DNA from 3 places in the Streptomyces sp. NPDC048254 genome. Region 3 is predicted to be linked to each of the others. Evidence: riboswitches for the same ligand, from Rfam matches in the RefSeq annotation. Region 3 holds a riboswitch; each other region holds the start of a gene.
What was found. A riboswitch is a leader RNA that binds a small molecule or an ion and turns the genes downstream of it on or off. The one in region 3 is predicted to bind cobalamin.
Positions count from the first base shown of each region.

Region 1 (2,251 bases), on a different contig from region 3:
GGTGCTCACCCTCCCCGCGGCCGCGCTGGTCGGCGCGCTCGCCGAGTCCGTGACCGACCTCGGCGACTGGGGCACAGCGGCCGTCGCCGTCTTCCTCGTCGCCTCCAGCGCCGCGATCTGGAAGCTCTCCCGCCGCGAGGTCGTGGACAGCGCCAACGTCAACGACACCGACGGCACCGAGCCGGCCGGCGTGGTGACCGCGGCGATGGCCGCCGTGACCCCGCCGCCCGCGGGCCCGGTGACCGACGACCTCACCGCCACGATCCTGTCCCCCGCCCCGTCACCCGCGCCGGTCACCGCCACCGACCCGGCCGCGACCGTCTGACCCCCGAGGAAGAACCGACATGAACATCGACTGGGCAGCCATCGGCTCCGTCTTCGGCGTCAGCCTCGTGGTCACCGTGGGCATGGTGGCCCTCTTCACCCTCGGCATCAAGGGCCTCTCCGCCCGTGAACGCGCCACGGCCCAGGGCAACTCGGCGGCCCTGGCCGTGACCGCCGCCTACCTGTGTTTCGCGGCCTGCGCGGCCGCCGTGGCCTACGGCATCCACCTGATCGTGGCCAAGGCCTGACCGGGCCGGCCGCTCGCGACCGGCGAAGGCTCCTCCCCGACCCGCTCGGGAGGAGCCTTCGGCATGCCCCACAGGCCCCGCCGGCCCACCGGTGTGGGCCTTCCCACACACTCCCCTCGCAGGTCAACGGCAAGTTGACGGCTCTTCCGGGGGCGTGGTGGACTTCCGGAGCCAAGTACGGCGGCAAGAGAGGAAGCCGGTGCGAATCCGGCGCGGTCCCGCCACTGTCACCGGGGTAGCAATCCCCGGGAGCCAGGAACTCTCACCGCCGGTCTCGTCGAACCAGGGCGTGGACACCCTGAGTGAGGACATATCGCCATGTGCGGCTGCCGTTCGAGGTTGAGTACCCGGCTCCTTCCCGCCCCCGCGGCGGGCTGAGCCGATGGGTGCCGGTCGCGTCTTCGCGTACGGCGCCGCCGCCGGCCTTCTCGGCGATCTGCTGCTCGGCGATCCGCGCCGGGGGCATCCGGTCGCCGCGTTCGGCCGGGCGGCCGGGTCCGTCGAACAAGTGCTGTGGCGGGACCACCGCGGGTGGGGCGCACTGCACACCGCGGTGTGCGCCGGCGGCGCCGTGACTCTGGGTGCCCTGGCCCAGCGGCTCGTACGACCGTCCACCGCCGCGGCCGTCGCGCTCACCGCGACCGCCACCTGGGCCGTCGTCGGGGGCACTTCACTCGCCCGGGAGGCCGGTGCCATCGGGCGCGCCCTGGAGGCGGGGGACGTCGAGGCCGCACGGGCCCGGCTGCCGCATCTGTGCGGAAGGGATCCGCAGGCCCTGGACGCCGACGGGATCGCCCGGGCGGTCGTGGAGTCCGTCGCCGAGAACACGAGTGACGCGGTCGTGGGTGCGCTGGTGTGGGGGGCCGTGGGCGGGGTGCCGGGGCTGCTCGGGTTCCGGGCCGTCAACACCCTGGACGCCATGGTGGGCCACAAGTCGGCCCGGTACCGGCGGTACGGGTGGGCCTCGGCGCGGCTGGACGACATGGCGGGGTGGCCCGGGGCGCGGCTCACCGCCGTACTGGCCGCCGTCGCCGGAGATGACACCAAGGGGGCCGTGCGGGCCTGGCGGTCCGACGCGGCGAAGCACCCGAGTCCCAACGCCGGGCCGGTGGAGGCGTCGTTCGCGGGGGCGTTGGGGGTACGGCTCGGCGGGACCTTGTCATACGGCGGGCGGGTCGAGCACCGGCCGGTGCTGAACGGGGAGGGGCGTGCGGTGGAAGTCGCGGACATCGAGCGGGCGGTGCGGTTGTCACGGCGGGTGGGGTGGCTGGCGTGGGGGGTGAGTGCGGCCGGGGCCCTGCTGCGAGGGCAGCGGTCGCGGTCGGCCGTGCGGCTCCCGGGGAGTTCCTCATGAACAACGGAGGTCTCCTCGTCGCCGGTACCACCTCCGACGCCGGCAAGAGCGTGGTCACCGCCGGTATCTGCCGGTGGCTGGTGCGGCAGGGCGTGAAGGTCGCGCCGTTCAAGGCCCAGAACATGTCCCTCAACTCCTTCGTCACGCGCGAGGGCGCCGAGATCGGGCGGGCGCAGGCCATGCAGGCGCAGGCCTGCCGCATCGAGCCGACCGCGCTGATGAACCCCGTGCTGCTCAAGCCGGGCGGCGAGCAGAGCAGTCAGGTCGTGCTGCTCGGGAAACCGGTCGGCGAGCTGAGTGCGCGCGGCTACCACGGCGGGCGGCA
Region 1 is NZ_JBICZJ010000026.1:69,597-71,847, forward strand. Features, by position in the region: gene ACGFZQ_RS46090 (inorganic phosphate transporter) at 1-325, shown strand, start outside; gene ACGFZQ_RS46095 (hypothetical protein) at 345-572, shown strand; cobalamin riboswitch at 713-855, shown strand; gene ACGFZQ_RS46100 (cobalamin biosynthesis protein) at 955-1,926, shown strand; gene ACGFZQ_RS46105 (cobyric acid synthase) at 1,923-2,251, shown strand, end outside.
Region 1: it holds a riboswitch for cobalamin, as region 3 does, so the genes downstream of both, ACGFZQ_RS46100 (cobalamin biosynthesis protein) here and ACGFZQ_RS35380 (ABC transporter substrate-binding protein) in region 3, are expected to answer to the same signal.

Region 2 (2,251 bases), on a different contig from region 3:
TCCAGAACCCCTCACCGACCCAGGCGAGGAGCAGAACCAGGAAGGTCAGCCAGACAACCCGGTTCAGATTGGTGTACGACCACCACCGACGCCAGTTCTTGGAGCGGGTGGTGTTACGGCGGGCCTCCAGCCAGATGGTCAGACGGTGCCAGTGCCCCAGAAAGAACCGCCGGAGCCGACGCCACGCCCGCCTCGCGTCCAGCGTCGCCATCGGCGCACTGCGTGGCCGGACCTTGCCCGGCGGGTGACGGACGATTCTCGACATGGCGCCTCTCCTTCCGAGCCTTCCGAGACCAGCTCTCGGCACGGAGGACCCGCGGGCACCTAACTCCATGGAAGCACTACCGTCGCACCACGCAACTCGGCTGCCCCACCGCCGGACAGGGCCGGAACACCCCCTGGAAAACCGGGAGCACGTGGTCGGAGCCCTCCGGCAGACTCGGCACCATGGACATCACGATCCGGCCCGCGGACCCGGCCGAATACGGACCCCTCGGTGAGATCACCGCCCAGGCCTACCTCCAGGACGGCCTCCTCGACTACGGCGAGGGCGACGAGTACCTGCCCGTGCTGAAGGACGTGGCACACCGGGCGGCCGCCGCCGAGGTGCTCGTGGCCGTGGACGGCGAGCGACTCCTCGGCGGAGTCACCTTCGTCGCCGGTCCCGGCCCGATCGCCGACATCGCGCGCCCCGGCGAGGCCGAGATCAGGGCGCTCGCGGTCGCGCACGAGGCCCTCGTCCGCGCCTGCGTCGACCGCGCGCGGGCCACGGAGGGCTGCACGGCCGTCGTCCTGTCGAGCCAGCGGAGCATGCACACCGCCCACCGGATCTACGAACGCCTCGGCTTCGTCCGCACACCCGAGCGGGACTGGAATCCCGTGCCGCACCTGGACGACATCACTCTCCTCACCTACGAGCTGACACTCCGACACCACCGCGACACAACATGTGGGGGTGACACCGCGACCCGGCACTAGATGTATGCTCATGCTCGCTGTCGCAGCAGGGGAATCCGGTGCGAATCCGGAACTGTCCCGCAACGGTGTACTTGCGCATATCTGTGCACAAGTGTCAGTCCGAGGACCTGCCGACAGCACACCCGGCCGTCCGGCCCGGGTGTTCTGACGTCCGGGCCTCGTGGAGTGGGCCGGGGACGCGACACGCGTGCGTGCGCCCGTGTGCTGCCTCCTGCCCTCCGCCAGGCCCCGTGCCGAGCGAGGGAGAGCCCCACGTGACCATCGCGCCAGCCGAACCGGCTTCAGCGACCATCTCTGTGGACGAGGACGGCCCCGGCACCGCGTTGCTGCGGACCCTGACCGAGCTGACCGCCGACCTCCCCGACGCCGACCCCGGCCGGGTCGCCGCCGCCGCGCTGCGCGGCCGGTCCGCGCGGGCCGACGAGTCGGAGTTGCGCGAGCTGGCCACCGAGGCGGCCGCCGGCCTCATCTCCGAGGACCCCGCCTACTCCCGGCTCGCCGCCCGGCTGCTGACGGTCTCGATCCGCGCCGAGGCCGCCTCGCAGGGCGTGACGTCCTTCACGGAGTCCGTCGCCGTCGGCCACCGCGAGGGCCTCATCGCCGACCGCACCGCCGAGTTCGTGCGCCTGCACGCGGCCCGCCTGGACGCCCTGGTCGACCCGGACGCCGACGACCGCTTCGGCTACTTCGGCCTGCGCACCCTGCACAGCCGTTACCTGCTCCGGCACCCGATCACCCGCAAGGTCATCGAGACCCCCCAGCACTTCATGCTCCGCGTCGCCGCCGGCCTGGCAGAGGACGACACCTCCCGCGCCCTGGCCGAAGTCGCCGCGCTCTACCGGCTCATGAGCCGGCTCGACTACCTCCCCTCCTCCCCCACCCTCTTCAACTCCGGTACCCGGCACCCCCAGATGTCGTCCTGCTACCTCCTCGACTCCCCGAAGGACGAGCTGGACTCCATCTACGACCGCTACCACCAGGTGGCCCGGCTCTCGAAGCACGCCGGCGGCATCGGTCTCTCGTACAGCCGGATCCGCTCCCGCGGTTCGCTGATCCGCGGCACCAACGGGCACTCCAACGGCATCGTGCCGTTCCTGAAGACCCTGGACGCCTCGGTGGCCGCGGTGAACCAGGGCGGCCGGCGCAAGGGCGCCGCCGCGGTCTACCTGGAGACCTGGCACTCCGACATCGAGGAGTTCCTGGAGCTGCGCGACAACACCGGTGAGGACGCCCGGCGTACGCACAACCTGAACCTCGCGCACTGGGTCCCGGA
Region 2 is NZ_JBICZJ010000002.1:856,344-858,594, reverse strand. Features, by position in the region: gene ACGFZQ_RS09220 (ATP-binding protein) at 1-265, opposite strand, end outside; gene ACGFZQ_RS09215 (GNAT family N-acetyltransferase) at 448-978, shown strand; cobalamin riboswitch at 976-1,108, shown strand; gene ACGFZQ_RS09210 (ribonucleoside-diphosphate reductase subunit alpha) at 1,233-2,251, shown strand, end outside.
Region 2: it holds a riboswitch for cobalamin, as region 3 does, so the genes downstream of both, ACGFZQ_RS09210 (ribonucleoside-diphosphate reductase subunit alpha) here and ACGFZQ_RS35380 (ABC transporter substrate-binding protein) in region 3, are expected to answer to the same signal.

Region 3 (2,251 bases):
GCTGGTGGCCGCGATGTGGTCCTCGTTGAACGCGGTCGTCAGCGACGATCCGCGGTGCCCCGAGGTGCCGAACGCCACCCGCTGGGCCGGGTCGGCCGGGTCGGGGTGCAGTGCGTAGTACGCCGTGACCAGCCGGGCCACGTCGACGAGGTCCTCCGGAGCCGCCGGCCGGCCCGCTCGCTCATGCGGCATGAGTCCACTTCCTCCGCAGTCGTTGATCGATCGCTGGACGCCCATCTTTCCTTGTCAGCGGCGGCGGACGCGAGTGCGGCACCGGCACAGCCGCCGAAGACACCGCGGGTTCACGGCTGGTTCACAGCAGCCGCGGCGTTCCCGGGGCACGCGACTCGAAGATGCCCCATCGAGGCTCGGCCGAACGGCTCCCCGACGGGCGCGGCGGACGTTCCGGAAAGCGCGTGACGGGACATACTGAATATCAGTCAACTCCCGTGCCCCCGGGCACTCACGAGAGGCCGCACCGTGGAGAACTCCCTCTCGCCCGCAACGTAGGTGGGCACGCCGAGCTTCTCGAACCGCTCGCGGGTGGCGACCCCGCCCTTGCCGAGGGTGGAGACGAAGGAGGCGGTGACGAAGTCGGGTTCGGCGTCCAGGACCTTCTCGAAGGAGGGGTTGTTGCCGGCGAGCCGCGGGACGGACGCGCTGGCCTTCTCCAGTCCCTTCATCACCGGGTCGGTCCAGGTCGCCGTACCGGCCATGCGGTCGGCGAGGCCGAGGGAGAGCAGGATCCCGGTGGTGCCCTGGTTGAGGGAGACGGCCCGTTCCGGAGCCGATTCGAGCGTGACCTGGTGGCCGCAGTTGCCGAGGGTGCGCGGATAGCCCGCGACGGACGCCTGCCGCGACGTGGCGTCGCCGCCGTCGCCGGAGGAGCCGCATGCGGTGAGCAGCAGGTCGGACGTGAGGAGAAGCGCGGGGGTGCGGAGCACGGGTATGCCTCAGGGGTCGGGGCTCGTACGCGGAGCCTGGCCTACGGAGTCCCCCGGAGGACGGAGGTGCCAGCTAGGTCTTCGGACTCGGGTTCGTCCGGACGAGGCGCCTTCCCGGTCTCCCAGTGGCACTTTGCCCCGCCCGTCCCCCTCACCGCTGCGCGTCAGCTCCGGATTCGCACCGGATTCCCTGACCACGGATGTGGCACGACTGGCTCCGCCAGGCTATCCCAACGCGCCGGGCGGGATACGGCCGCCGTCGCTGACCGGCGTCAGGTGGCCGGGTCGCGGGCCTGGTCGCGGGGCCGGGGGCGGTGGCGGCGGAGCAGGTCCGCTATCGCGCAGCGCAGGCACTCGGCGTCCGCCGCGTCGCCCGCGGCCGACGCGGCGTGGCACTCCGACGCCGGCGGGCCATCCGGCTCACGGCAGTCCGGCTCGTGGCAGTCCGCGTGGTCGCTGACCAGGCTCTCCAACTCGTTCAGAAGCCGTTCGGTCCGCTTCACCTGCTGGGCGAGCACCCGTACCCGGGCGCTCTGACCGCCGATCTGCCAGCGGCTGGCGATCAGTTACTCGTACTCGCGGACGGTGAGGGCGACGGCCTCGTGACCGCCGAGGGTGATGCGGCGTGGCTGAGGGTGTCTGGCCACTCGGGTCCTCCGCTCCTCGCCTTGCTCGTCCTCGCCTGCTGGGTCGGTTCCCGGAGAACGCGAGAGGGCCCCCGGATGGTTCCGAAGGGCCCTCGCGTGACGTGAATCGTTCAGTGGGCGGCGGGAACCGTCCGCCCGGCCGGGGCCTTCGCCGGCCTGGGGTTGAGCTGCCGTTCGGCCAACTCGCCGAAGAGCAGGCCGAATCCGCCCCACAGCACCAGCTGGATGGCCAGCGCGGAGAGCCGGAACCGCCACAGCAGGGTGGCCGGGAAGTCCGTCGGTACCTCGTTGATGGTCGGCAGGAACTGGTACGCCAGCCCGATGACGACCGCGAACGCGGCCACCGCGACCACGGTCGCCCACCAGGTGCCGAGGCTCGGCCGGAGCCGCTTGCCCAGGATGGTCGCGGCGACCGCCAGGAGCACGCTGAGCACCATCATCAGGAAGTACAGCGTGGTCCGCTTGCCGATGGTGTCCGGGTCGCCCACCGACGGCGGGTTGGCCGGGTACTTCAGGAACGGCACCACGTACACGGCGAACAGCGCGCACCCGGACAGCAGCAGCGCCGTCGCCCGTGGCGAGAAGCGGCCGACGCGGCCGAGGGCGAAGCAGTAGGCGAGGGCGGCGATGCCGCCGAAAGCGACCCCGTAGAGCAGCACA
Region 3 is NZ_JBICZJ010000015.1:185,027-187,277, forward strand. Features, by position in the region: gene pgm (phosphoglucomutase (alpha-D-glucose-1,6-bisphosphate-dependent)) at 1-192, opposite strand, end outside; gene ACGFZQ_RS35380 (ABC transporter substrate-binding protein) at 441-950, opposite strand; cobalamin riboswitch at 998-1,175, opposite strand; gene ACGFZQ_RS35385 (hypothetical protein) at 1,217-1,447, opposite strand; gene ACGFZQ_RS35390 (CbtA family protein) at 1,702-2,251, opposite strand, start outside.